Regions from separate parts of the Exiguobacterium sp. KKBO11 genome, predicted to be linked through region 2. Evidence: riboswitches for the same ligand, from Rfam matches in the RefSeq annotation. Region 2 holds a riboswitch; the other holds the start of a gene.
The links. Region 2 has a riboswitch for S-adenosylmethionine ahead of AYO36_RS13570 (LLM class flavin-dependent oxidoreductase). Riboswitches for the same ligand answer to the same signal wherever they lie in the genome.

Region 1 (4,545 bases), on a different contig from region 2:
GAGCGATTTGATTAGATGTCTGAATCAGTGAATTGGCTTTAGTGAGTTGTTCTTTCGGAACGAGCGTAGGCAGTAAGGAAGCATTCGCCGGCGAAAAGAATGCATCCACACTACCGAATAGCAAGGCGAATACTAAAATCGTCAGCAATGTAAGCTGATCGGTATGAAGTAATGCGAGAAGACAGAGAATGAAACTGATCCGTAAAGCGCTCGAGATGCGCATGATCGTCGAACGTTTATAGCGATCGGATAAGACGCCACCGAACAACATGAGAAAAATACGGGGTAACAAGGTGGCCATGAGGACGAATCCAAGATAGGACGCCTGGTTTAGCGTATGGATGACATACCATTGTTCAACAAACAGATAGGCTGATAGGGAGAGGGCAGAGCACATACCGGACCCCCATAAAAATAAAAAAGATCGATTTTTAAACAGCGATTGTTGCGTATCGATTTCAACAGGCAGCATGTGGCACCTCCGGTTTAGACGTCGTCGTTCTCAAACAGTGGTTCATCAATTGCAAAGGCAGTCGTCATGATATAGAAGTGTTTTTTATCTTTTTTGTCTAGTGAAGGGGACCGTGTGAACTCGTCCAATAGAGCACGATATTTTGTAGCAAACTGCCGAAAATCGGCTTCAGACATCGCCAGTTCCTTTTGAAGTGATAAGCTCATCCAGTCCTCGATGTTCGAAGATGAAGGAGAAAAAGTAGCTGTCGGAGCCGTAAGAACGCGTGTCTTTGCCCGGTCTAGTACCTCAAGATACGACTGCCGGGTCGCTTCATTCGTCTCGACGAAGTTCAGTAGATGATCGGCAGGAATGTATCCTCGAGCAATCGCTTGATAGTATTTCAATAGATTGCCGCCCTGTTCTTCCGTCCGGACGAGACGAATCAAGTCATGCTTTTCAAGTTCCCGTACGTGATAGAGGACCTTCGCGCGGGATAACGTCAGCAAGTGGGCTAACTGATGTACCGTGTGTGGTTTTTCGACGAGAAACATGAGGATTTTTGTTCGTAACGGATCACTGATCACTTTTAACTGTTCATAGTTCTCTAACATGTGAATCGCTTTTTGTTCCATGCAATGATCTCCTTTTTAACCGGTTAATTTTTATTAACCGTAAAACAAAAGGCTTCTTTTGTAAACGATTACAAATTTATGTAAGGGTGTTGGTAAAGAAGACATCATTTTTTTGCATACAAAAAAACTGATTCCACGACATCTCGATCATCCTCCACTTTTTACTGAAAGTAGGGTAAGAACGAGATGTTTGAAATCAGTTTCAGCTACTGTATATGGTTCGAAGTGATTAGACCGTCGTCGTATCTTTCCATTCCTGCTCGATGAAAGCATCGCGACCAGAAGCAGCACGATCTTTTTTATAGTGTTCTGGATTTTTCTTATGGAAGTCTTGATGGTACTCTTCCGCCGGATAAAATTCAGAAGCGGCATCGATCCGCGTCACGATCGGTTGTTTGAAACGATTGCTTGCAGCAAGAGCGTCACGGGAAGCGATTGCTGCTTCATGCTGCGCATCCGTATGATAGAAGATCGCTGGTGCGTACTGCGTGCCGCGATCTTGGAATTGACCTTCTGCATCCGTTGGATCCGTTTGTGGCCAGTAGAGTTCGAGCAGACGCTCGTACGGGAACAGGCTCGGATCAAACGTGATTTGTACGACTTCGAGATGTCCCGTCGTTCCTGTTTTGACTTGCTCGTATGTCGGATTGTCGACGTGTCCGCCCATGTAACCTGATACGATTCCCTCGATTCCTGGTAATTCTTCAAACGGTGTCACCATGCACCAAAAACATCCACCTGCAAATGTTGCTTTTTCCATCTGTCTCTTCCTCTCCGTGGGAAATCCCCATTGTATGTCTGACAGCGAGAAAACGAAAACGACTCCTTCGCTTGGTTGCAAAAGGAGTCGCCGCTTTTTATCAACCAAAGCTTTCGCTTTGCTGGTCGTAGCACCTTGCTATGCGCAGGTTGCTGGGACGTCATCGATCCAGATCTCTCGGTCCACTCTTGATAAGGGTATATGAAGTTGATGTCATTCGTTATCATTGTTGTGATGATACCATTCACACAGAAATAAAGTCAATCCTTAGGTTTCAAGGCACGTAAAACCGTCTCTCCGAGTGTCTTCGCACCAATCAACAACGCCTGTTCGTTGATTTCGTACTGCGGATGATGCTGTGGATAGTTGACGCGACCGTCCGTATATCCGGAGCCAGTAAAGAAATAACTTCCCGGGACATGTGTTAGATAATGCGCGAAGTCATCCGCAGCCATCATTGGTGTGAGTGCCCGGACGGATGCTTCCGGTAAGAAAGAAGCGGCTTCCTGAACAAGTTTTGTCTCGTCCGGATGATTCCAGAGTGCTGGATAACCAGTCGTGAAGTCGATTGAATAGGTAGCACCGATGCCGGCACATGTCGTTTTGGCGACAAGATCGACTTCTTGCCGGAGCTGATGCCGCAATGTCTCATTGAACGTCCGAATTTCACCGACGATGCGTGCTTCACCCGTGACGATGTTCGGAGCCGTTCCCGCATGGAAAGAACCAATTGCAAGAACAGCAGGCTCAAACGGATCGACCCGTCGACTGACGAGATGCTGTAAGTTGCAGACGAGCTGCGCTCCAGCGACGAGCGCATCTTTTGTTTTATGTGGTGCTTGGGCATGCCCGCCTTGACCGTGGACGATGATTTCGAATTCGTCGATCGCACATAATGTATGTCCTTCCCGAAACCCAATCGTACCAACCGGTAAATCATTTTCGAGATGTGTCGCAAAAATCGCATCGACACCTTCGAGGACACCGGCTTCAATCATTTGAATCGCTCCACCGGGAAAGACCTCTTCACCATGCTGGTGAATGATTCGAATCGTTCCTTGCAATTGATCACGTAACGGATAGAGCGTAGCAGCCAGGGCCATCACCATTGCCGTGTGACCATCATGCCCGCAAGCATGCATGATACCAGGATGGATCGACCGGAAAGCAAGCGTTGTCTCTTCCTGAAGTGGTAATGCGTCAAAATCTGCGCGGACAGCAATCGTCGGACCAGGCTGTTTGCCTTCGATCGTCGCGACGACCCCACGACCTCCAACGGCTGTTTGATAAGGGATGCCCTGCTCCGCGTAAAAGTTTGCAATTCGTTCTGGTGTGCGGACTTCTTGGAAGGACAGTTCTGGATGCCGGTGGAAATCACGACGTAACGCGATCATCGTGGGTTCAAATTGTTCAAGTGCTTCAAAAAGTTGAGTTTGCATCTTCAAGCTCCTTTGACGTGTGTCTTTTCGTGAAAATGGGTACAGATACAGGTAATCACGAAAGGGGATAATGAAACATGGGAGAAATCGTCGTCAACGCTGTACTTACAATCAAAGCAGGACTCGCGGATCAAGTTTTCCCGATTCTACAAACGGTCTATCATGCCTCACAAAAAGAAGAAGGATGCTTACGTTATTCCTTGCACCAATCGATCGAGGATGAGCATCAATTCATGCTGTACGAAGTGTATCGGGACGAAGAGGCGCTTGAAGCGCATATCGCATCCGATCATTATAAAGCATACCGTGAACAGATCGAGTTATACTTGATGGATCGACAAGTAACGAAATACGTCGAGATGACATTCTGACGTGTTGCGATAAGAAGAGACGAAGCCGTCGAATTCGACGGCTTCGTCTTTTTTTGTCTTACATCGATTTAAATCCGAGGAAATGCTCTTGCCAACGCGGTTCATAAATCGAATTGATTTGGAGCTGTGAACCGCCCGCATGGATGAAGTGTTCGCTATCGAGCATGATTCCGATATGCGATGGACCATCCGTGTAGGTGTTCTGGAAGAAGACGATATCCGAGCGTTTACCACTCGAGATACTCGTCCGGCGATTCGTAAAGAAAGCACCGTACCAGTAGCCACGAACATTCGTCCGACCACCGTATTTTCCAGCCTTGTTCGTCGCGTAGTGAATTAAACCGGAACAGTCAAAACCACCATTCACGGCATCTTGCGAACCCCATGTGTATGGTGTGCCGATATGTTGGACTGCTGCTTGGATCAGCTTTTCACCACGCGTATTGTTCTTTTTGACGACCCGTTTATCGGACGTGATCGTCACAGCGGATACAGGAAGATAAACAGGTGTCCAGCCTGACTGGATGACATAGAAGTTTCCGACTCGATGACGCGGATAAACCCGTTTGCCTTGTTCAACGAGTCCGTTGCCTTTTGGACTTGTCGGACTCGCAAAGAACGACGTCGTCTGTTTGACCGTATAGATTTTCGCCCGGTCGATCGCTTTTTGTGTCAGTCCCATATCGGGTTTGCTCGTGCTGATATAAGGGTTGAGGACATAACCGGTTTGACCATTTGCCAGGCGAACTTGCCAAAAGTCATCATCAATCGATTTCAGACCAATCAATTTTGTTCCTTTCTTCAAATAGGCAGCTGGGCGACTGTAAGCAACGTCGGCAGAGAAGAGTGGCGTCTGGTCCAGGTGGACATAAAATGTCGTGCCTTTTTT
Region 2 (4,545 bases):
GGCTGTGGAAATTCAGCAACGCACCTAAATAAAAAAATAACCCGGTTATTTTTTTGAACTACTTCCGCGTTTTTTCGTTGCTATAGTGAAAAAAACGCAAAGGAAGTGGTTACGGATGATGCAACAGGTGTTGGAACGAGCAACTGAATTGGTACAGATGAAATTAGCGGTCGTGGAGCGGTATGAAGATTGGCAACTCTGGCTCGACGAAGTGAACGGAATCGATGAATGGGTCAAGATGTCAGCGTATTATGCACCGCGCGACGTTCAAGAAACACCGGTCATTGACGAAGTAGTGGAGCTAGAGAAGCAGACCATCGTAATACCATCGCAAGTACCTGTCGAGCCAGTACGCAAGCAACGTTATGCCTATACGTTTCAGCGGGGGTTAAAAGGCGGTACTTTACTAGAATGGTCCGGCAGTCATATTTCAGAACGAGACGTCCGCGATTGGAATCTCGAGCACGGCATGGAAGTCCGGGTCCGTATCGATCGTCAGGATGATCAAAAAACGATGTGCCGTGTTGAAGCCGTCGTCTCGACGGAGCGAATGAGAGAGAATCCGGAACGTGTCGTGTTTGAACAAGCAATCGTCAAGGCACATGGAATCATTGAGGAAACGGTGAATGGTCCACTGCAAGATGAGTCGGGCAGATCGTTCTATTATGTCGTACCGGTAGAAGACATGCGCTATTTCCGACTAGAAGCAGGGCAACTCGTCGATCTCGTCATGTGGCGGGGGCGGAAGGATACACTGACGATTGCTTGGAAGCATCCTTTCATGTATGAGGAGCCGATCATCAATACATCATCTAACCGCCCAGCAGCGATAGAACAACCGGTAGTGAAGGCACCTGTGACAATGAAAAAATCGGACCGGTATGCACGAAAAATGAAACGACAACCGGTGCCGAAAGCTAAAAAAGCGCAGCGTCGCGTCCGTATGCCAAAAGAGCGAACGATTGAACCAATCGTGACGACAGCCGTACCTGGGCAATTGATGGACTTCATCGATAAGACACCGCTTGATTTCACGCGCTTCACAGGAATGCGTCTCGTCATCGTCGGAAACGAACAACAGACCGCTGTCTATCGAGAGTTCTTTGCGCCGACGGGGATTGAATTAATTCATCTAGCAGGGGACGCGCAGTCCGCGAAAAAGATTGCCTGTCTCGCCAAAAAGACGGATGCGATCGTCGTCGTAACGAGTCGTGTCTCCCACGCAGCGAGTGCGCATGTCATCGCGCAGGCGAAGAAGCATGGTATTCCATTCGCGATGGAACGCCTCGATGGTCGACGATCGCTATATACAGCTTGTGAACGACAACTGGAGCGTGCTTGGCTCAACCAGCAACGAGACGGGAAATTATTGAAAAAAGAGTGAAACATTAGAAGAATTCGACCGTAAAGTAAGGTGAGAACTTATTTTTCAAGGAGGACCTTACTCATGTCATCTCAATTAAAAAAAGCAGCGAAGGAGTCGCTCAGCGGTCGTTGGGGATTTGCCATCCTCATGTTCGTACTGTTTTCTATCATCCAGAGCGTTCCGACGTTCATCGGACCAGATCCTAACGAAGATCTAAATGCGATGAGTGCGGTCAGTATCATTCTTTCGATTTTATTGATCCCAATTGCAGCGGGTTGGACGTGGGTCGCGATGTCGTTCGCACGCAATGAAGAAGTCAAAGTAGCTGATTTGTTCGAACCGTATAAAATCTTCGGTAAAGTCATCGGCGTCTCGATTGTGCAAGCGGTCTTCTTATTCCTATGGACCTTACTCTTGATCATTCCAGGGATCATCAAGTCGTTCTCTTACTTGTTGACGTTCTACATCCTTCGAGATGAACCATCAGTCGGTATTCTCGAGGCGATCACGCGTTCACGTCAACTCATGGATGGTCATAAAATGGAAGCATTCTTACTCTTCCTATCATTCATTGGTTGGGCATTACTTGTGATTGTTACACTTGGTCTTGCTGTCTTATGGGTCGGACCATACTTCAGCGTCACGATGGCAAAATTCTATGATCGTGTTCGTGGTGAACAAGCACCAGAGCCAACATCAGATTTCGTCGCACCATATTAATACCGGATCCCGACACGACGTCGGGATTTTTTTATGCGTGAAATAATTCCGATTGGAAAAGACGGTTTAATGGTTGCTTTAGTTCAGTGAATTTTGTACGATGAATGCAACACATCTTATCTAGAGAAGTCGAGGGACTGGCCCGAAGACACTTCAGCAACCCCGCCGTGGCGGAAGGTGCTACTTCCAGGAAGGGATACCTTCCGAAGATAAGAGCGGACAGGACAAGATACCGTCGCTCTTTTCGAACTTCGAAAAGAGCGTTTTTTTATGATAAGGGGGACGATGGAGTGGAGTATGGTTTTTGGTTACCGATTTTTGGGGGATGGTTACGTAACGTCGAGGATGAACAGATGCCACCGACCTTCGATTATGCGAAACAAGTCGCACAAACAGCAGAACGAATCGGCTTCTCGACGACGTTGATTGCGGAATTGAACTTGAATGATATCAAAGGCATCAAGGAACCGAGTCTTGAGGCATGGACGACGGCAGCAGCGATTGCTGCAACGACAGAACGCCTTGAGATCATGACAGCGGTTCGTCCCGGGTTCCATAATCCAGCGACGACGGCGAAGATGGCGGCAAACATCGATCAGTTGAGTGGTGGACGCTTTACGCTCAACGTCGTCTCAGCGTGGTGGGCAGAGGAAGCGAAACAATACAACGGTATCTTCACAGCGCACGATGAACGCTATGCTCGGACGGAAGAGTTCGTCACGGTCATGAAGGGACTATGGGCAGATGCGTCACCGTATAGCTTCTCCGGTCATCACTACACGATCGAGCAAGCAGAACTCCATCCGAAGCCAGTCCAGCGTCCGGGGATCAAGCTCTACGCTGGTGGAGAGAGTGAAGCTGGAAAGCGAACGATCGTCGAACACTGTGACGCTTATGTCATGCACGGGGGCACTGTTGAAGAAGTAGCCCATAAAATCGACGACATGAAAGTACGCCGGGAAGCGACGGGACAAACGCCGCTCGAAAGCTTCGGTCTTGCTGCCTACATCATTTGTCGGGATACGGAAGAAGAAGCGCTTCTTGAATGGCAACGGATCACGGACGTCAAGGAAGACAGCGCCGGTTATGCCGGTTATCAGGATTTCATTAGTAAATCGCAACTGGAGCAACAGGTTGAGCGGAACGATTATTCTGTCTCGAACCGTGGTCTACGTCCGAATTTAATCGGGACACCAGAACAAATCGCTGAACGGATTCTAGCGTTCGAAGCCGTCGGTGTCACGTTACTTTTGTTACAATTCTCACCACAACTTGAAGAAATGGAACGCTTTGCTCGTGACGTAATGCCACTGGTCGAAGCGAAACGAAAGGTAGGTCAACAATCATGACAAAAATTCATATTCTCCACGAAAACCAAGAATGGACGGACCATCTCATCAAACGTCTCGAAGAACTCGAATTACCGTATGAACAGTGGCACTTGAATGAAGGAATCGTTCCGCTGGATGAACTGCCGCCAGAAGGCGTCTTTTACAGCCGAATGAGTGCCTCTTCGCATACGCGGGGACATCGTTACGCGCCGGAGTTGACGGAAGGGGTCCTCGCTTGGTTAGAAGAGCATGACCGGACCGTCTTTAACGGAACGCGTGCGCTCCGTCTTGAAGTCAGCAAAGTCAATCAATATACGGCGTTGCGTAAGGCTGGGATTCGTGTACCGAAGACGACGGCTGCCGTCGGACGTGATCAAATCGTACAAGCAGCAAAAGAAATCGGTGTTTCGTCATTCATCACGAAACACAACCGTGCCGGGAAAGGTCTCGGCGTCCAGTTATTCCATTCGATTGAAGCACTTGAAGCTTATCTCGATGGTCCGACATTCGACGAACCAGTCGATGGCATCACATTGATTCAAGAGTATATTCAAGCACCAGAACCGTACATCACGCGTTGTGAGTTCGTGGGTGGAAAGTTTGTCTACGCGGTTCGAGTCGATACGTCAGAAGGTTTTGAGCTTTGCCCAGCGGATGCATGTGTGATCGACGACTTGTTCTGCCCAGTTGGTGAAGAAGCGCCGCAAACGCCGATGAAGTTCCAAATCGTTGAAGGCTTCGATGACCCGATCATCCAAAAGTACGAAGCGTTCCTCCAAGCGAACCAGATCGCGGTCGCAGGCATCGAGTTCATCAAGGATGCGTCAGGTACGATCTATACGTATGACGTCAATACGAATACGAATTACAATTCAGATGCTGAGGCAGCTGCAGGACGCTACGGCATGCTCGAACTGGCGAAGTTCCTCGGTGCAGCGCTTGAAACAAGCACGGTAAAATAAGAATCGGCTCCCGCCCTGTCACCAGACGTTATAAGACCGGATGACAGGGTATTTGTATAGAAAAAGGGGGCATATGTATGGTTACGTGGAGAGAAGAACGACAGCTCGACATCCCGATCGAAGAAGCATGGCACTTGTTTGATCACACGCGACTGCAGCGTTTGAT

Region 1: another riboswitch for S-adenosylmethionine. It lies ahead of msrA (peptide-methionine (S)-S-oxide reductase MsrA); the one in region 2 lies ahead of AYO36_RS13570 (LLM class flavin-dependent oxidoreductase).

What each region holds. Positions count from the first base shown of each region.
Region 1 covers NZ_LUCU01000033.1:285,424-289,968, forward strand. Annotated here, with positions in the region: gene AYO36_RS12460 (MFS transporter) at 1-472, opposite strand, end outside; gene AYO36_RS12465 (winged helix-turn-helix domain-containing protein) at 487-1,086, opposite strand; gene msrA (peptide-methionine (S)-S-oxide reductase MsrA) at 1,316-1,846, opposite strand; SAM riboswitch class I at 1,941-2,044, opposite strand; gene AYO36_RS12475 (M20 metallopeptidase family protein) at 2,107-3,285, opposite strand; gene AYO36_RS12480 (putative quinol monooxygenase) at 3,363-3,656, shown strand; gene AYO36_RS12485 (C40 family peptidase) at 3,715-4,545, opposite strand, start outside.
Region 2 covers NZ_LUCU01000044.1:163,324-167,868, reverse strand. Annotated here, with positions in the region: gene AYO36_RS13585 (DUF817 domain-containing protein) at 1-28, shown strand, start outside; gene AYO36_RS13580 (DUF2325 domain-containing protein) at 116-1,384, shown strand; gene AYO36_RS13575 (DUF975 family protein) at 1,448-2,086, shown strand; SAM riboswitch class I at 2,200-2,302, shown strand; gene AYO36_RS13570 (LLM class flavin-dependent oxidoreductase) at 2,377-3,435, shown strand; gene AYO36_RS13565 (ATP-grasp domain-containing protein) at 3,432-4,379, shown strand; gene AYO36_RS13560 (hypothetical protein) at 4,457-4,545, shown strand, end outside.